Regions from separate parts of the Bacillus sp. NEAU-Y102 genome, predicted to be linked through region 2. Evidence: riboswitches for the same ligand, from Rfam matches in the RefSeq annotation. Region 2 holds a riboswitch; each other region holds the start of a gene.

Region 1 (5,199 bases), on a different contig from region 2:
GTAGGAGAACGTTTTTTGAAAAAAATTTTCGTTTAATCTTTATGCAGGTTTAGCCGTTTTTGCTTTTCATGCCTAAACAGTCGATGCCGCTTTTCTTTATTGTCCATCTCCAGCGGCTAGATTGTTCGGTGGCTTCGCTTCTTCCTGAGAGGCAAAAAGCGCCTCTACGTCAGAAGCTCCATCCCCCCTCACAATCTGAACGAGCCGCTTGCGCTTTTCATTGTCCATCTCCAGCGGCTAGATTGTTCGGTGGCTTCGCTTCTTCCTGAGAGGCAAAAAGCGCCTCTACGTCAGAAGCTCCATCCCCCCTCACAATCTGAACGAGCCGCTTGCGCTTTTCATTGTCTAGCTCCACCTCCTAGCCCTTCATGTCTAAGAACCTTCCGCACGAGAAGACAAAAAGCGTCTTCTGTACGGAAGAACCTTAGCCAACAGGGCTAAACAGTCGGTTTCGCTTTTCTTTTGCAAAAATAAACAGGAAACAACATGAAAATAACGAATATACTATATACTAAGTTCAAGGTTATATAGTATATGGTGATCGGGTGATGACATATGATTTATGTAGAAAAAGTCATTATTGTAGAAGGTACATCAGATAGAAGAAAGATTGAATCTATTATTCGTGAACCGGTGGAAATTGTTTGTACAAATGGTACAATTGGTTTATCGAAAATGGATGAGCTCGTTGATCAGTTTTTTGATAAGGAAGTGTATGTGCTAGTAGATGCTGATGATGCTGGAGAAAAGTTAAGGAAACAATTTCGAAAAGAATTTCCGCAAGCCGAGCATATCTATATTGATCGCTCGTACCGAGAAGTGGCAACTGCGCCATCTACACACTTAGCAAATGTATTATGGGGAGCCGACATTGACGTTTATACAGAATATTTACGGTAAGGAATGATAGAAGTGATTGATTGGACAGGAGCCGAAGCTACATCCCTAATAGAGAACGAAGAAAAAACAGTGTTATATGTATATACTCCAATGTGTGGAACATGCCAATTAGCAAAAAAGATGTTAACAGTCGTTGAGATGACAATTGAAGAGTTGAAAATTGGGATGTTAGATTTAAATTATGCTCCACATTTAGCAAAAGAGTATGGGATTGAAAGTGTACCTTGTTTACTTGTTTTTGAAAATGGGACACTGATGAAGAAGATATACGCATTTCATTCGGTTGAATATTTATATACGGAATTAAAGTAGGCGGCAAAATTTTTGCCGCCTCGACATATTTCTTGGGAAATATGTCGAGATGCAGGATGGATACAGTATTTGTCGAGCGAAAATAACAGGATTGCTCTTTAGTGAGAGGGAATGGTATGTAATAGAAAGTGATATGAAGGATGTGATTTAGGGTGAGATTATATTCTTTGCTTCAATCATTTGTAAATTACGCTAATGGTCAATATCATTTAGAGCCGCTTTTAAGACGAGAGGAAAAAACTGTTAATTTCCGTTTGGGAGATGAAAGTTGTTCGTTACAAATTTCAAGAGATTATATAGAGCTGGTACATGAGGAAAGAGGAACGGAACAAATCATTTGCTTAGACGAAAAGGATATAGAACAATTGGTTAATGGAAATGTACGATTGCAAATGTTAATGAACGATGGACGTGTACAATATTCGGGAACGTATCGAACGATGCTATTAGTCGAATCGATGTTTCATATATGTAAACCGATGTCAGTAGGTGCTTAAAATTCTGAAGGTTCATTTTTTGCGAAAATTTCTGTTGACATGGTGTTTGGATATTGATACAATTCAATTCATAAAATATAGACAATTTCATAAATTACAAATCAGACGAAAATTGAATCTGATTTCTCTTATCAAGAGAGGTGGAGGGACTGTGCCCTGTGAAGCCCGGCAACCGTCAACTTATGTTGAAATGGTGCCAATTCCTGCAAAGCAAATGCTTTGAGAGATGAGAGAGAGGGATAATGTTGTTATATACGCACATAAACCTTTCTGCTTCTCTAAAGCAGAAAGGTTTTTTTATTGTTTGAATGTGGAGGACATTCAAATAATAAAAGTAGTGATAACGGTGGACTACACGCATTAAACATAAAAAATTGCGGAGTCGACCTAAACAAAAAAGGGGTGAACATCATGATTCTATTAGAGAATGTAAAGAAAATATATAAAGCAAAAAGCGGTGATGTCACTGCTGTAGATAACGCCAATTTAAAAATAGAAAAAGGCGAAATATTTGGTGTTATCGGATATAGCGGCGCTGGGAAAAGTTCTTTAATCAGATTGTTTAACCAGTTAGAAAAACCGACTTCTGGCCAAATTACAATTGCGAATCGTGTTATATCAACAATTACAGGAAGTGAACTTCGTAAGGCAAGGCAAGAAATCGGAATGATTTTTCAACACTTCAACTTACTTTGGTCACGAACTGTACGTGAAAATATTGAGTTTCCACTTGAAATTGCAGGTGTTGATAAAACGAAGAGAAGAAAACGTGTTGATGAATTAATTCATCTTGTCGGATTAGAAGGAAGAGGAGACGCGTACCCATCTCAGCTGAGCGGGGGACAAAAACAACGCGTTGGGATTGCAAGAGCATTAGCTAACAACCCACAAGTACTTTTATGTGATGAAGCAACGTCGGCTCTTGATCCAGAAACGACAGATCAAATTTTGGATTTACTATTAGACATCAATAAGCGCCTTGGTTTAACAATTGTACTCATTACACATGAGATGCACGTAATTCGAAAGATTTGTAATCGAGTGGCGGTAATGGAGAGAGGAAAGATTGTAGAAACGGGTCCAGTACTTGATGTATTCCGTAATCCGAAGCAAGATATTACGAAACGATTTGTACAGCAGTTAACAGATTCTGAAGATACAAATGAAACGATTGAATGTTTAATTGAAAAATATCCAGATGGAAAAGTAATTCGTTTGCAGTTTATTGGTGAGGCTGTAGAAAGACCAGTGCTTCAACGATTGATGCAACGCAGTGATATAGAAGTTAGCATTTTGCAAGGAAATATCGCACAAACGAATAACGGTTCTTACGGTAGTTTAGTTGTTCATTTAAATGGTGAGGAAACAGCGATCCAGCAAGCAATAGAAGGAATTCATCAAGATCAAGTAGAGCTGGAGGTGATTGCACATGGATAAGTTACTCGCAAATGTTGATTGGAATCAAATGTTAGAAGCAACGGGTGAAACGTTATATATGACGGCAATCGCAGCTCTTGCGACATTTGTTTTAGGACTAATTTTAGGATTGTTACTCTTCATGACAGCAAAAGATAATTTATGGGAAAACAAATCAATTAATACGGTGATTGGAGCATTCGTAAATATATTCCGTTCTATACCGTTCATCATTTTAATTATTTTATTAATCCCATTCACAAAGATTCTTCTTGGAACAATTCTTGGAGCAAGTGCAGCGCTGCCGGCTTTAATTATTGGAGCGGCACCATTCTACGCGAGAATGGTTGAAATCGCACTTCGCGAAATTGATAAAGGTGTAATTGAAGCTTCAAAAGCAATGGGAGCAAAAACAAGCACAATTATTTTGAAAGTGTTAATTCCAGAATCGTTACCAGCATTAGTATCTGGTATTACGGTTACGACAATTGCTTTAGTAGGATATACAGCAATGGCGGGAGTTGTTGGTGCTGGTGGCCTTGGAACACTTGCTTACTTAGAAGGATTCCAAAGAGGAAATAACGATGTAACAATCGTTGCGACAATTTGTGTATTACTAGTTGTATTTTTAATTCAGTGGATTGGTGATAGTTTAACGACTCGAATAGATAAACGATAATAAAAAATGGGAGGATGTTTCAAATGAAAAAATTATTACTTACAGCACTTATTTCAACTTCAATTTTTGGCTTAGCTGCTTGTGGCGGGAAAGATAAAGATGAAAAGAAGCTTGTTGTTGGTGCTTCTAACGTACCGCACGCTGAAATTTTAGAAAAGGCAAAACCGTTACTTGAGAAAAAAGGAATTGAATTAGAAGTGAAAAAATTCCAAGATTACGTGTTGCCAAATAAATCGTTAGCGGATAAGGATTTAGATGCAAACTACTTCCAGCACATTCCGTATTTAGAAAAAGAAATTAAAGATAAAAAGTATGACTTTGAAGTAGCAGGGAAAATTCATTTAGAGCCAATTGGTGTATATTCTCAAAAATATAAGAGCTTAAAAGAACTTCCGGACGGAGCGACAATTATTATGAGTAATTCTGTTGCTGACCATGGACGTGGTTTAGCAATTTTACAAAAAGAAGGTATTTTAAAAGTTAAAGATGGGGTAGATCCAGTTAAAGCAACTCCAAAAGATATTGCAGATAATCCGAAAAATCTAAAATTCAAAACGGATATCGAGCCTGGTTTATTGCCACAAGTGTATAACAATAAAGAAGGCGACGCTGTTTTAATTAACTCTAACTATGCAATTGATGCAAAGTTAAATCCGGAAAAAGATGCAATTGCAATTGAAGGAAATGATTCACCGTACGCAAACATAGTAGCTGTTCGTAAAGGCGATAAAGATAAGAAAGAGATTAAAGCTCTTGTAGAAGTATTACATTCTAAAGAAATTGAAGACTTCATTAATAAAGAATATAAAGGGGCAGTTGTTCCTGTAAAAGAATAATTGCTGAAAAGGGCTGGTGTATGCCAGCCTTTTTTATAACTACATAACTATAGGGGAGAAGGGGACATCATATGAGAAAGATTCTATTGTCAGTTGTTACAGCGCTGTCTGTATTTACATTAGCTGCTTGCGGAGGGAAAGAAGAGAATAAGCTTGTTGTTGGAGCTTCTAACGTGCCGCACGCTGTTATTTTAGAGAAAGCACAGCCAATCTTAGAGAAAAAAGGCATTAAGTTAGAGATTAAAAAGTTCCAGGATTATGTACTGCCAAATAAAGCGTTAGCGGATAAGGAAATTGATGCGAACTACTTCCAACACATTCCTTATTTAGATAAAGAAATTCAAGAAAAGGGATATAAAATTGTAAACGCAGGAAAAATCCATTTAGAGCCAATGGGGATTTATTCTAAGAAATATAAAAGTTTAAAAGAATTGCCAGATGGCGGAACAGTTATTATGAGTAATAACGTAGCGGAGCGTGGCCGTATGCTCGCATTGTTACAAAAAGGCGGCGTTATTAAATTAAAAGACGGTGTAGATGTTGTTAAAGCGACAGTAAA
Region 2 (5,199 bases):
AGAACAAATGCTGCTGATGAAAATAAGAAAAATAAAAATACGATACCACCAACAAATAAAAATACATTCCCCCGTACATAACGATTCTTTTTACGATAATGCCTTCCAAACATAAGCATAATAAATGCAAAAATGAGACCACCTGGTTCAAAATGTCCAAGTATCATATCAAGAAAAAGACCGAACCCAAATATGATGAGGAGCATCCCCATTAATTGTGTCTTTGAAAAATGTTTCTTCACTTCAGCTCCCCCCTTCTTGTCACATATACATAGAAGAAAAGGCATTGCTTTCCAACACCTTTTCTCCTATCACTATATCATAAGCCTGTTTTATAATATACTACTATTATTTTGTTAACTCTTTCGTTAACGATACATCATTCTTTTCTTTCATTTCACGCTCAAGTTTTGCAATTTTCATATCAAATGTGTCACGCTCATGCCCTTCATTCATACGAGTTTCTAAGTCACGAATGTGATCTTCAATTTCTTCAAATCGTAAGAACGGATTATTTTCATCCATTTTATGCATCGCAGTATTCATCCGACGATTTGCATGTGCCATATTTTCACGTGCCATTAGTTCCATACGCTTTGCGTGCATTTCTTTTAATTTATTTTTCATTTCGGAAAGACGACGCTCTAACTCATCAATTTGCTCTACAACACCTGCATACATTTCTTCTAATCGAGTTACTTGCCCTTCATAATAAGCTACCTCTTCTAACGCACGTTCGTGCAATTGTAATTCGCCTGCTTCTTGAGCAACGATAGCTTGCTTTGATCTTTTATTAACGAAATAACGTGCTTGCTCAAGCTCACGAGCGAAGTTAGATTTTAATGTTTTATGACGCTCAATTAACTTCTCAATTTTTGTTATTTCACGCTCACTATCACGTAAATATTGGTTTAACATCGCAATTGGATTTTTTCTTTCCTTCTCATCTAACACGTTATGAAAATCAGCTAAAATTGCATCGCGTACACGTCCGAATAAAGATTGTTTCATTATAAATCTTCCTCTCTTCTACTTTAATTATAATTTGATTTATTGTTTTAGTTTTTCATTAATTTGTTCCACTCATCTTCAAAGTTGCTATATGGTTTAGAACTTTCTGGAGCAGATTCAACAACTACATCTTTTTCTTTTTTCCACTCACGGTATCCGTAGTATAAAACCACTAAAGCAGCGATACCGATTAATGCTGGTGAATGAGAAAGTGCAATGGATAAACCGATTAAACCAACAATACCCCAAGCTAACTTTCCAAAAAATGATTTAGCTCGCACAAATGATTTATAGCTCCAATATACAACTCCTGCTCCGATTGCGAATCCTACAATACCAGCAAGACTACCAAGAGCAATTAAAGCCAAAATACCGGCTGCGATAAACGCTAGAAATTGTTTCATCTTGTGCTTGCCTCCCTTCGATTTGATACTCTTATCTTAACTATTTTTTCATCTTTCCATAACGAGCTTAAGAACCGTTTTTAACTCAGACTTAAGACCGAGTCATATTCAGCCCTTTACGCAAAAAAACGTGCAGAGTCTATTCTCTGCACGTTTTTTAATTACTAACGTTCATATTAGATTAAGCTGTTTTATGATACTTTTTTTTCTCAGCTACTTTCGAAAACCTTGGAAACCCAATTAAAATAGAAACAATCCCACATACTCCAACTAAAATTGGATAAAATGCATATGGTAACAATTCAACCGGAGATAACGCTGCAAATCCTGCTGCCGTTAACATTTGGGCACCGTACGGGATCAACCCTTGCACACAACATGAGAAAAGATCTAATACACTCGCTGATTTACGAGGATCTATTTCATATTGATCCGCAATATTTTTTGCAAGCGGGCCTGTAAAAATAATCGAAATCGTATTATTTGCTGTACACATATTCGTCATACTCACTAAACCAGCAATACCAAATTCCGCTCCTTTTTTCGAACGAATATTACGTGTTAATACATTCATTAAATATTGAATACCACCATTATATTGGATTAATTCAACCATACCGCCAATTAATATAGCAAGTAATACTAACTCCATCATACCGCCCATTCCAGTCGTTACACTTTTAAAGAAACTTTCTAACGTGTAACTTCCATCTATAAGACCGATAACACCAGATAGTACAGTTCCACCAGTTAATACGATAAGTACATTCCAGCCAAGTAGAGCTGTAATAAGTACTCCTGCGTACGGTAAAATCTTTATCCAATCAAAGCTATGCGCTTTAACCTGCGTATCACTTCCTGAAGTAACTATTACTAATAGTACAATTGTAATAATAGCCGCTGGTAATACAATTAAAAAGTTCGTTTTAAACTTATCTTTCATTTCTGTTCCTTGTGAACGAACAGCTGCGATTGTTGTATCTGAAATAAATGATAAATTATCACCAAACATCGCTCCGCCAACAACAGTAGCCATCGTAAGCGCAATTGAGATATCAGTTTGACCACTAATACCTACAGCAATTGGTGCTAACGCTGCAATTGTTCCCATTGAAGTCCCCATAGCTAATGAAATAAATGCACCAATAACAAAGATTCCAGCTACGATAAATCCTGGCGGTAAAATAGTTAACGCTAAATTAACAGTTGAATCTACCCCGCCCATTCCTTTAGCAGTTTCAGAAAATGCACCAGCAAGCACAAAAATTAATACCATAATCATAATATCTGGATTTCCTGCACCTTTAGCGAACCGCTCTACTTTCACATTAAAACTTTCTTTACGATTCATCACTAAAGCAACTCCTACAGCAATTGAAATCGCTACAAGTATCGGCAATTTATAGAAATCACCTGTAATAATTCCAGAACCAATAAATAGCGCCAAAAATATCCCAAGTGGTAATAAAGCTAAACCATTTCCTCTCGTTTCTTTCAAAGTACCATCTCTCCCTAGTTTCAACCTTTTTCTAATGAATAACAAAAGACCTCTTCCGATGAGAAGAGGTCTTATACATCTATAAGAAACACTCTTCTCATCTTTCAAGCACACGCTTGCTGGATTTGGCACAGCACTCTGAAATCGAGTCCGCTGCCGAGGCATCGTAGGGCCAGTCCCTCCGCCTCTCTTTATAAGAAGGTTTCATATTTATTTTTTAATAATAATTTCTTCCCTAACTTTACTCGCTTACAAAACAAAAGTCAATTATTTTTTGTATAGATTTTTTTGGTAATTATACAAAAATTTGAATACAACAATCATTTTAACTTTTCGATTTCTTCTTCCAATATTGAAATCCAATAAAATTCACTATTTTTTATTGCTGCTAATATCCATTTCGTAGTGTACCAAGCTAACTCATACTCTTCCTTCGTGACATCGCCACTTTTATAAGCATCCTCTAGCTCTTCTTCATCTAATATATACACCTTACCGCTGGGTAATAATACTACATCTAAATATAAATCATCAAAATACGGTAAACCACGATCGTCTATTTCATATTCTTTCGTCACATCAATATAATATTGCACTAAATTGTGCCTATCATCTAACATAGCTGTAATCGCAAAGTTCTTTCCATTAATGAAATATTGAACCCACGTATACCCATCACTTGCAATACAAATTTCTTTACCATCATATTCTTTACAACTAGGCTCTCTCACTTTTTTTATATCCAGTATTCCGAGCATTCCCTCTTCCACTTGCTTAACCGTATAACTCTTTTCTATTAGTCTCTTCCACGAAGCACCGTCACCATATTTACGTTTCATTATGTCTGCTCCTCTTCTATATACAGAAAAGCTCCCACATATTATGTGAGAGCTTGTTCATATTATAATTAAGCAGCTTGACCCTTTTCAGAAATCTCTTTTAAATAAGCTTGTCCTTTTTCAGCGTCATATTGACCTTCCCACTTAGACATAACTACAGCTGCTAAAGAGTTTCCTACAACGTTAACTGCTGTACGAGCCATATCTAAAATACGGTCAATACCAGCAATGAACGCTAAACCTTCAGGTGGAATACCTACTGTACCAAGTGTCGCTAATAATACAACGAATGATACGCCCGGTACACCTGCGATACCTTTTGATGTAACCATTAATACAAGTAATAATGTAATTTGTTGTGTAATAGATAAATCAATACCGTACATTTGCGCCAAGAAAATCGCCGCAATTGCTTGATATAAAGTTGATCCATCTAAGTTAAATGAATAACCTGTCGGAATAACGAAAGATGTAATTGCTTTCGGACAACCGAATTTCTCCATTTTCTCCATGATTTTCGGTAAAACTGTTTCTGAGCTTGCTGTAGAATACGCTAAGATCAGCTCGTCTTTTAAAATCTTAAAGAATTGGAAAATGTTAATTCCAAATATTTTCGCTGTAAGTCCTAAGACAACTACGACGAAGAAGATCATTGCTCCATATACGACAATTAGTAATTTCCCTAATGGAATTAATGAAGCAAGACCAAATGTAGAAACTGTAACACCAATTAGTGCAAACACACCAAATGGTGCAAATTTCATAACTTGGTTTGTTACATAAAACATTGCGTCAGCTACACCTTGGAAAAATTGAAGAACTGGTCTTCCTCTTTCACCAATTGCTGCTACACCTAAACCAAATAGTACAGAGAAGAATATAATAGCAAGCATATCTCCGTCAGCTAATGACTTCATAATGTTCGTTGGAACAATATTTACAAATGTATCTGCAAATGAATGACTTTGTACTTGCTCTGTTGTATGTGTATATTTTGAAATATCTGTCTTTGTTAACTGCTCCATATTCACGCCTTTTCCTGGTTGGAAAATATTCGCTATTAATAGACCAACAATAATTGCAATTGTTGTAATAATTTCAAAGTAAATAATTGTTTTTCCGCCTAGTCGACCTAGTTTTTTAACATCGCCAACACCAGCAACCCCAACAACAATACTTGCTACAACAATCGGTACAACGATCATTTTAATTAATCGGATGAAAATATCACCAATTGGTTGTAAATAACTCACTACAGCCGGATTGCCAAAGAAAATCGCCCCAACTGCAATACCAAGTGCAAGTCCTATTAATATTTGCCATGCAAGTCCTATTCTTTTCATATTTGTTGTAACCCCCTCTTCGATGTGTCACTCTATCTCTCATTCTATCTCTATAAAACTAAGAAATTAAGAGTATTACATATTATTCGACAATTCACTACATT
Region 3 (5,199 bases), on a different contig from region 2:
TAAATTTTGAGCTATCTGTACGAGAATGATAAGTAACACGACCGTTACGAACATAACCGATGTATCAAAACGTTGATAACCATATGTCATTGCCAAGTCACCAAGACCGCCACCACCGACAAGCCCAGCAACTGCAGAAAATTCAATTAAACCAACTGTCATAAACGTGACACCTAAGATTAATGGTGCTAACGCTTCTGGTACAAGGATTTCAAAAACGATTCTAATTGGCGAGGCGCCCATTGCTTGCGCTGCTTCAATTACTCCTTTCGGAACGGAAACAAGATTTGTTTCAACCATTCTAGCAATACCAATTGATGCGACTAACGTCATCGGGAAAATTGCCGCTGCTGTTCCAATCGTCGTTCCAATAACGCTTCTTGTTAGTGGGCTTAAAGCTACTAAAAAGATAATGAATGGTACCGGACGAATTGTATTAATTATGATGTTAAGAATAGAAAAGACCCATTTATTTTCTAAAAAGTTTCCTTTTCTCGTTACATATAAAAGTAAACCTAGAGGTATACCCAGAATTGTAGCGAATATAAGTGTTACAATTACCATTAAGAGGGTATCTCCCGTCGCATCTAGTATGCGCGGCCAAAATATACTCCAATCAACTCGCATGAGCTTCTACCTCCTTCAGCTGCACTTGCAGTCTTAGATGTTGTAATGCTTTTTGAATTTCCCTCTGCTCACCTTGCAATTCTACAAGCAGATTTCCAAATAGCACATTTTGAAGTTCAATAATATTTCCGTACAGTACATTTACATCAACGTTATAGTTTTTTGCGATATATGATAGTACCGGCTGTCCTGTCTCCTCACCAGTAAATGTTAGACGATAAATTTGACCACCATTTTGAATTTTCGCTAGAACACTTTCTGGTAAATGATCATTAATAACAGAACGTACAAAGTTTTGAGTCGTCTTTGTTTTTGGTTGCGTGAAAACATCAAACAGTTTTCCTTCTTCAATAACTTTTCCCTTCTCCATTACAGCTACACGGTGACAAATTTCTTTCACAACATGCATTTCATGTGTAATAAGAAGAATTGTTAAATTGTATTCTCGATTTACTTTCTTTAATAAGTTTAGAATTTCTGTCGTCGTTTCTGGATCTAAGGCTGATGTTGCCTCATCACATATAAGAATATCTGGCGATGTCGCAAGTGCTCTAGCAATACCAACACGCTGCTTTTGTCCCCCTGATAGCTGTTCTGGATAATAGTTTGCTTTATCTTCTAACCCTACAAACCTCAGCAGTTCATTCACTCGTTCCTTTATCTCGTTCTTTGGCAATTTCGCTAACTTTAATGGATAAGCAATATTCCCAAACACTGTTCTTGAATTAAATAAATTAAAGCTTTGAAAAATCATTCCGATTCTTTGTCTTAGTTTGCGTAATTCTTTCGTCGATAATGATGTAATATCTTTATCATCTATTGAAATCGTTCCTGCCGTTGGTCTCTCTAACATATTTACTAAGCGTAATAATGTACTCTTTCCAGCTCCACTAAAACCGATAATGCCAAAAATTTCGCCTTTCTCAACTGATAATGTTACATCCTCCACCGCATGAACAGATTGCCCAGCTGATTCATACACTTTACTTACATTGTTAAAAGAAATCATTTTTCCCCCTCCTATATGCTGTAAAAACTTGAAGCAGAGCTTTCGAGGTAAAATAAAAAGTGCCCTCCTTCTTATCAACCATAAAGATAAGAAGGAGAGCACTTATATGTACTCGTTCACATCTTCTCATCTTCCAAGCCTTTATATGGCTTGCTGGAGTTAGCACGGTATTAAAAAACCCGTTGCTGAGGTATCGTAGGGCCAGTCCCTCCACCTCTCTGGATAAGAATGTATCGATTTAATTGTCGTTTAATTAATTCTCATTATAGAACTCAGAATAATAAGAGTCAATACATTTTTTAGAAAAATATTAATTATTCCTTTATTAAAATTTTCAGATGAATATTCATCTGAAAAATAGTAACTTTCAAGGTTATTTAAAATTCCTCTTCCTCATATTTTTAAACAGGAGAATCCTCTCTACAAATTGAATAAATTTATTTGAATATGAAACTCGGAGGAAGATAAATATATGAAAACAGCTCTTTTACTCGTCGATATTCAAAACGATTATTTTCCAAATGGAAAGATGGAATTGCGTAATCCAGTAGAAGCAAGCGAATATACTAATCAGTTATTACAACACTTTAGAAAAAACAGCGAACCTATTTTTCATATCCAACACGTAGCTATAAAAGATGACGCTACTTTTTTCCTACCTAATACAGAAGGTGTACATATTCATGAAAGCGTACGTCCACTTAGAGAAGAAACAGTTATAGTCAAACATTATCCAAATAGCTTCCGAGAAACTAATCTTCTAGAGCAATTAAAACGTTTAAATATTGAACATGTCGTTGTATGCGGGATGATGACTCATATGTGTATCGATGCAACAGTAAGGGCTGCATTCGATTTTGGCTTTCAATGTACCGTTATACATGACGCTTGTGCTACAAAAGACCTTTCTTTTAAGAACGCTACTATACCAGCTGTTTATATTCACAATACAGTTTTAGCTAGTTTAAATGGCGTATATGCAAATGTAATAAGCACGCAAGAATTTTTAGCTACATAAAAAAACACTCCTTTCAGTGAGCAAAACTGAAAGGAGTGTTCCTTGTCGAACCATAGATTTTCTTTCAAATTGTATTATACAGGAAATTCTCAAAATGAATACTAAAAAATATGACTAATAAGTCAACTTTTCTCATCATTTTATTTCTGTTCACATGTTTATCACGCTATTAATAGGTTTTAGCTCATTCCCTTCGAACGATGGTAATATATAGGATTTCAATTTTAAAAGGAGCTCTTCACATTCTGTGAAGAGCTCCTCTACTATTTCTTATAAAGTTTCAGAAGTAGTTTTTGCTTGCATGTGAAGTGCTAAGTAATCAGGTCCACCAGCTTTAGAGTCTGTACCAGACATGTTAAAGCCACCGAATGGTTGGTAACCTACGATTGCACCAGTACATCCACGGTTGAAGTATAAGTTACCAACGTGGAAGTCTTCGCGTGCTTTTTCAATATGGTCACGGTTGTTAGTAATAACAGCACCTGTTAAACCGTATTCCGTATTGTTTGCAATTGCAAGTGCATGATCGAAGTCTTTCGCTTTACAGAATGCTACTACTGGTCCGAAGATTTCTTCTTTCATTAAGCGAGCATCTTCTGCAACGTCAGCAACGATTGTTGGTTGGATGAACCAGCCTTTAGAATCGTCTCCTTCGCCACCTGCTAAGATTCTACCTTCTTCTTTACCAATTGCAACATAGCTCATTACTTTATCAAATGCAGCTTGGTCATTAACAGGACCCATGTTTGTACCTAATACAGCTGGGTTAGCAACTGTTAATTCTTTTGTTAATTCAACAGCACGATTTAATACGTGATCGTATACATCTTCATGGATTACTGCACGAGAACATGCAGAACATTTTTGTCCTGAGAATCCGAATGCTGATGCAACGATAGACTTAGCTGCTAATTCAAGATCTGCTTCTTTATCAACAACGATTGTATCTTTACCGCCCATTTCAGCGATAACACGTTTTAACCAAATTTGTCCTGGGTTTACTTTCGCTGCACGCTCATAGATACGGATACCTACATCACGAGATCCAGTGAAGCTTACGAAACGTGTACGAGGGTGATCTACTAAGTAGTCACCAACTTCAGAACCATTACCTGGAACGAAGTTTACTACACCAGCTGGTAAGCCAGCTTCTTCTAATACTTCCATAAATTTCGCTGCTACTACAGGAGTTGTACTAGCTGGTTTTAGTAATACTGTGTTACCAGAAACTAAAGCAGCTGTTGTCATACCTGCCATAATTGCGAATGGGAAGTTCCAAGGAGAAATGATAACACCTACTCCTAATGGAATGTAAGAGAAACGATTATATTCAATTGGACGGCTTTCTACTGGAATACCGTCTTTTAATTTTAACATTTGACGACCATAATATTCCATAAAGTCGATTGCTTCTGCTGTATCAGCATCTGCCTCATTCCATGGCTTACCTGCTTCTTTTACAAGAATAGCAGAGAATTCATGTTTTCTGCGACGAACGATTGCTGCAGCACGGAATAAAATGTCTGCACGCATTTCTGGCTTTGATTTTCTCCAAGTTTGGAATGTTTCATCCGCTACTTGCATTGCTTTTTCAGCTAACTCACGGCTTGCTTTTGAAACACGACCAACAAGTTCCTCTTTATTTGCAGGGTTTACAGAAACAATTTTGTCTTCTGTAGTGATTTTTTCTCCCCCAATAATTAATGGATAGTCTTGTCCAAGATAAGATTCTACTTTCTTTAAACCTTCTTCAAACGCTAATTTGTTAGCCTCCACTGAAAAATCTGTAAATGGCTCATGTTTGTATGCTACTACCATTTTTTTTAGCCTCCCCTTAGAAAAACGTTTACATTTTACAACATTATTCTACACGATAATTTAGATTTATTCAAATATTCCTAGACTTATATTTTAAAAATTAATAAATTTTTAAAATATAATAAAAAAAGAGATTCATACATGCGTATGAATCTACAAAATATGAGTATATTCCAAAACATTTTTCCCGATCAATAATATAGTAACTAATAAAAATAAAGTTCTTACATATCCAACACCTTTTTGAACCGCAAACTTCGATCCAAAATAAGCACCTAAGATCATTGATAATCCCATGATAATACCGTATTCAAAATGAATTATGTCTAAAAATAAAAAAGTAATTAAAGATACAATATTACTAACAAAGTTCAAAAGTTTTCCAGATGCTGCCGCTTGAATAAAATCCAAGCCAATTAATAAAAATGCAAAAATTAAAAACGACCCTGTCCCTGGTCCAAAAAATCCATCATAAAATCCTATCATTAAAATAGCAAAGAAAAATATTAATGTTTTTCTTTGCGTCATCTTCTTATAGGTAGACACACTTCCCCAATTCTTTTTTGCAATAATATAAATAGCAATAAATACCAACATTACAAGTACTAATGGGCGTAAAATATCCGATGGAATAAATTTTACTACTAAAGCGCCTGCAACAGCTCCAACAATAGTTAACGGGATTAACTTTCCTACAATTTTAAAATCAACTTTTCCTGATCGAATG
Region 4 (5,199 bases), on a different contig from region 2:
ATACAATCATTATTGGTGCAATAAAACGCCCAATGGTAAATTGTAAATTAGATGCTGCCATATACTGTCCTCTAGAATTTTCAGGTGCATATTTACTGACAAAACTATGTACAACTGGCGAACGAATCAATTCCCCAATAGTTAATATTGCCATAAAGCCAAATAGTAGCCATATATTCGTTGTTAACCCTATTAGAAACATACCCATTCCAAATAATATATTAGAGACAATTAAAACGTTTCGGTCGCTCCAATTCTCAAAATATTTTGCAACAGGTAAAGAACATAAAACAAACAAAATGCCATTTAACCCCATCATCCATCCGAAAATTTCAGTATTACTCAAAGAGAATGAACCAATATTCCATGAGAAAAGAGATTGAGTTGGTACAAATTCCTTTACATATAATGCAAGATAAAGATCTAGCTGCATGAAAGCTATCATAATCAAAACTCCCGCAAATATGTAAAGAGAGAAAATTTTATCACTAAAAATTTTCATATAATTATCCCATTGTTCTTTAAAGATTTTTGATATTGGATTGTTATCTCCATCATTTTTAGAAGCTTCGGGCAGCGTTTCTCTAATTATGAAATAGATTGCTATAAAATAAATAAATGTAACAATTGTACAAGTCCATAACAATTCACTTCGATAATGAAAGAAGAAAAATGAACCTAACACTGGTCCAAATACAGCACCAATATTATTTGCTGTAACAAAAGTGGCAAAGACCACCCTTCTATCCTTTTCTGGCACTATATCAGCTATCATTGCAGAACTTGCTGGACTGTATATTGCCCCGCTAATTCCAATACCGATATAGGCTAAATAATTAATCCAATGTGAATGAGATAAAGCAAAAACTGCAAACATTGCTACTTGTATGATTGTGCCTAATAGCATGACAGGTCGACGCCCTAATCGATCAGCTAAATATCCACCTAACAAATTACCTATTATGCCTACAAGAGGTATAATTGCCATTAAAATTCCGCCAATTGCTTTACCAAAAGCATCGCTATAGTATATTGCCATAAACGGAAAATACATCCAAAACAATGTATTGAACATAGTTTCGCCAATCAATCTAGTTTTTAAATTTCTGTCCCAAGATAACCATTTCAACGTAATACATCCCCTATTTTAACTTTTCAAATATTCACTATACATTTTATAAACTGTCAGTCCAAGGGAAATATAATAACATAAAGTGAATTTATTTTACAAATTAATATAGAAATATAAATTTTAATTACAACACATTCTCTAGTTATTATCCTTTAATGCAATTCGAACTCACAGATCACCGTTACTATTAAACTAGACTAGACCAGATCCAAGATATCAATAAAGAAATTCATCCTCAAAATTAATGAAGAAACAAATGATTCATAAATAGAAAAGAACATTGATTTTTTTCAATGTTCTTTTCTATTATTTCTGCATATGAATTAGATTTATATTCGAAAAAGTGCCTTACCCCTGATTCCTCTGCACCTCTCTAAACTCCTCCTTCACCTTCTCTAACAACCCTTCTTCCGTAATTAATCGATACGCCGTATTTGCTAATGCTTTTGCCGATGTAATTAATGCTTTATCTCCAAGTTCTGAACGTGCTGCTTCTCTAAATTCATTCGTATGTGCAATTAAGTCATCTGGTCCGATTTTAATGTACGGATGAATTGTCGGTACGACTTGACTTACGTTTCCTGCGTCGGTTGAACCGATCCCTACTCTTTCTTTACGATTTACCTCTTCACCTAATAGTTCTAATTCTTCCGCTACGATATCGTTATATGTTTTTGTTACGAGTAATTCATCGATTTCATTTTGGAATTGATGAATTTTTACTTTTGCACCTGTTGCTAACGCTGCTCCCTCAGCAATGTTTCTTACTTTTTCTGTTACTTCTGCACATCTTTTTCGCGTTGCTGCGCGGATGAAGAACCTTGCCGCGGCGTAGTCAGGAATAATGTTAGGTGCTTTTCCGCCTTCTGTAATAACGCCATGAATTTTCACGTCTGACGGAAGTTGTTGGCGAAGTGCGTTAATACTGTTATAGAGCTGAATAACCGCATCTAATGCATTAATCCCTTCTTCTGGTGAGGCTGCAGCGTGAGCTGTTTTTCCGTAAAAATGAAAATCAAGTGGATCGACTGCTAATGAAGGACTCGTTGTCGCTGTCTTTGCGCTCGGATGAATCATAAGCGCCGCATCAATGTCTTTAAATAAACCTGCCTTTACATAACTTGATTTCGCGCTACCATTTGGCCCGCCTTCTTCTGCTGGTGTACCAAACACGACAACTTCCCCGCCAATTTCTTCAAGCGTTTCTGATAATGCGATTGCTGCTGCAACGCTAATTGTGCCAATTAAATTGTGACCACACGCATGACCTAGTCCTGGTAAAGCGTCATACTCCGCTAAAAATGCAATGACTGGTCCTTGTTTTCCTGAACTTTTTCGCGCGATAAAACCTGTTTCATGTCCAGCTATATTGTGTTGCAGCTGAAATCCTGCACTACCTAGTAATAAGCTTAACGTTCTGGATGCGTAAAACTCTTGGTTTCCAATCTCCGGATTCGCATGAATATCATGACTTGTTTCTATGTACTTTTCCTTATTTCTTTCGATACTCTCTTCAATTGTTTTTCTTTGTGACGTTACTCCTGTCGCTCCCATTGTTCTTCCTCCTTTTATTTTCACGTAAAAAAGCCTCTTTCTAAAAGATAGAAAGAGGCTTCTGTATATACAATCAAAATGAGCTTCTTTCTTATCTTTCAAGTTACCTTGCTGGAATTGGCACAGTATTCATAACGAATCCGCTGCCGAGGTATCATAGGGCCAGTCCCTCCACCTCTCGCGATAAGAATTTTCATAAAATTATATTAAATTACATTCATTCTAAGTTCATTCCAAATAAAAGTCAAGGAATTCCTATCCGAATTTACCGAATATCTAAAAATCCTTTTAATACACCAATTGTTTCTGGCGCTTGCAGTCTGGCACATACGTACGGAAATTCTGTACTACCTTCAAACATCATTTGAGATGTAAGCGGTGCGCCTGCCCAGAAGATTTCATCATCAATTACGATAAACGGGAATGCTTTATTTTGTCTTTGTAACTTTACATTTTTCAGTGGAACTGGTCCATCACTATAAACTGTTATCTGTGCATTTGTACGCATTAACGCTTGCCATACTCGCTTATCCACTTGTTTTGTACTTGGAAGTGAAATAATAATTTTTCGTTTTGCGGCTAAAATATCTTTTAATAACCCTTTCGGCTCTTCAAGATTCATTTCCATAAACCAGCGTAAACGTTTCGAAATTTTCCGTTCCCACAATTGTCTTGATGTCGTGCGATCATACACATCTCCATGACGTTCTATATGAGCTGTTAATTGTGATAACGCTTGTTTTCTCGAAAGGTTTTTACGCATATAATGGCAATCTGATAATTGAATGAACTTCCCTCTCGCTCTTGTCACTGCTACATTGACGAGGCGATGGTTTTTGTGATCAAAGAATAATACGCCAGGTCGTTCTTGCGGATAACTGTCAACCGTATCAAAGATCATCATATCTCTTTCAGAACCTTGGAACTTATGAACTGTCGCCGCTAAAACTGGTATGTTTTGATATTTCGTTCTCTGCAACATTTCTCTAATACACGTTGATAAAAAGCGTGACTGCGCCCTGTAAGGTGTCACAACACCAATCGACTGAACACCGTCTAACAATCCGATTAACATCATTTGCATCGCTACTAAACCAGACATAATGTTAAAACGTGAACCAGAAGCCGCATCTTTTAACGAAAAAGCTCCCATTTTGCTCGTATCAAATAAAACACTCGCTTCATTTGCGAACGGCTGCAATTGCGCAAGTTCTTTACGCTCTGAAACAGACGGATGATCGTATACTCTATTTTTATAAATAAACGAATTCGTAAACTTCGATATATCCGCATGCATACGTCTTTGTTCCTGCAACATAAATAGGTTCGGATGTGCTTCTGATTTATTAACAGACTCAACAATCCCAGCATGGTAAAACATATCTTCCCCAAGCCATTTGCGAACAAGTTCATGGTTCGCCATCGCAATTGGAGGTAATTGTAAAAAGTCGCCACAAACAACGATACGTTTTCCAAGTGAAGCAGCTAATGCGATTTGCGGAACGAACGCCATACTCACTTCATCTACGACAACTAAATCAAATGTACGCTCATAAATTAGCGCATCAATTGCACATTTTGATAGAGTTGCACCAATTACTTTCGCATTTTCAATATATTCTTTTTCTACTTCTTTAATTTTCGCTTTTTGCTTTCGAAGATCACTTTCAATCTCTTGTATACGCTTCTTATCAGCAGAAGTCGCTTTATATGATAAAATCTTTTCACGAAGATCTTGTCGTGTTTCTTCTAAATAGAGTCTTTCTTCTCCCCAAGATCCGTTCGTCGTTTCAACTAGCTTCGACGTAAGTAATGTTTCATGATTTCGTATATGTTCATGTTGACTATAACCGTAACGAACAATTTCGCCAGGTGTCCATTTCTTTTTCTTCTCAATTTGTTTCGTTACTTCGCTCATTAATACGTCCACTGCCGCATTACTATGAGCTAACACAAGTACCGATTTTCCTTTTTGGTAATGAGCCGAAATAATACGTGATAAATTGTACGACTTCCCTGTTCCAGGCGGTCCCCATACGTACGTTGTCGGATTGTAAAACGAACGATATGCTAGTTCATTTTTCGGATTTTTCATCTTCTCAATATGCTTCGGACTGCTCGTCCCATCAACGAGACGCTTTATACGATTACGTTTTAGCTTATCTTTACGTGCTTCTTTCAATCGCTCTTGCAGTTGCTCTAAAAGTTGCCACGGTTCACTGTATAAAACCGCTTCTCTTATTTCACCTTGTATATAATCATTTAATTTCAATTCTATTTCTAATCCATGTACAGATAATACTTCTCCTGTCGCTTCCTCACCATCGAACTCAATTCGAATTGGTGAACCTTCAGGTAAACTTACTTCCGAAATAAGCTGAAATACATACACTGTATTCTCATAATCTGTATATAAAAAACGACCGTTCATGATAGAAATTTTACTACCACCTATCGTTTTCCAATGTTTAATTTCATATGCTAATGCATAATGCCACTCTTTCATCGTTTCC

The links. Region 2 has a riboswitch for S-adenosylmethionine ahead of ACYFX0_RS07000 (Na+/H+ antiporter NhaC family protein). Riboswitches for the same ligand answer to the same signal wherever they lie in the genome.
Region 1: linked by a shared signal. The riboswitch ahead of ACYFX0_RS25245 (methionine ABC transporter ATP-binding protein) and the one ahead of ACYFX0_RS07000 (Na+/H+ antiporter NhaC family protein) in region 2 are both predicted to bind S-adenosylmethionine.
Region 3: linked by a shared signal. The riboswitch ahead of ACYFX0_RS21850 (methionine ABC transporter ATP-binding protein) and the one ahead of ACYFX0_RS07000 (Na+/H+ antiporter NhaC family protein) in region 2 are both predicted to bind S-adenosylmethionine.
Region 4: linked by a shared signal. The riboswitch ahead of ACYFX0_RS00445 (M20 family metallopeptidase) and the one ahead of ACYFX0_RS07000 (Na+/H+ antiporter NhaC family protein) in region 2 are both predicted to bind S-adenosylmethionine.

The regions. Positions count from the first base shown of each region.
Region 1 covers NZ_JBTWFK010000012.1:88,820-94,018, forward strand. The annotation lists gene ACYFX0_RS25230 (toprim domain-containing protein) at 556-900, shown strand; gene ACYFX0_RS25235 (thioredoxin family protein) at 904-1,212, shown strand; gene ACYFX0_RS25240 (hypothetical protein) at 1,365-1,709, shown strand; SAM riboswitch class I at 1,835-1,942, shown strand; gene ACYFX0_RS25245 (methionine ABC transporter ATP-binding protein) at 2,121-3,146, shown strand; gene ACYFX0_RS25250 (methionine ABC transporter permease) at 3,139-3,804, shown strand; gene metQ (methionine ABC transporter substrate-binding lipoprotein MetQ) at 3,828-4,640, shown strand; gene metQ (methionine ABC transporter substrate-binding lipoprotein MetQ) at 4,712-5,199, shown strand, end outside.
Region 2 covers NZ_JBTWFK010000002.1:115,056-120,254, forward strand. The annotation lists gene liaF (cell wall-active antibiotics response protein LiaF) at 1-242, opposite strand, end outside; gene ACYFX0_RS06990 (PspA/IM30 family protein) at 349-1,011, opposite strand; gene ACYFX0_RS06995 (lmo0954 family membrane protein) at 1,059-1,415, opposite strand; gene ACYFX0_RS07000 (Na+/H+ antiporter NhaC family protein) at 1,597-2,913, opposite strand; SAM riboswitch class I at 3,008-3,113, opposite strand; gene ACYFX0_RS07005 (ribonuclease FAU-1 family protein) at 3,234-3,752, opposite strand; gene gltP (glutamate/aspartate:proton symporter GltP) at 3,821-5,095, opposite strand.
Region 3 covers NZ_JBTWFK010000009.1:22,508-27,706, reverse strand. The annotation lists gene ACYFX0_RS21855 (methionine ABC transporter permease) at 1-627, opposite strand, end outside; gene ACYFX0_RS21850 (methionine ABC transporter ATP-binding protein) at 617-1,636, opposite strand; SAM riboswitch class I at 1,760-1,865, opposite strand; partial or broken gene ACYFX0_RS21845 (cysteine hydrolase family protein) at 2,109-2,674, shown strand; gene pruA (L-glutamate gamma-semialdehyde dehydrogenase) at 2,925-4,472, opposite strand; gene ACYFX0_RS21835 (TSUP family transporter) at 4,626-5,199, opposite strand, start outside.
Region 4 covers NZ_JBTWFK010000001.1:95,654-100,852, forward strand. The annotation lists gene ACYFX0_RS00440 (MDR family MFS transporter) at 1-1,129, opposite strand, end outside; gene ACYFX0_RS00445 (M20 family metallopeptidase) at 1,481-2,686, opposite strand; SAM riboswitch class I at 2,775-2,876, opposite strand; gene ACYFX0_RS00450 (AAA domain-containing protein) at 2,952-5,199, opposite strand, start outside.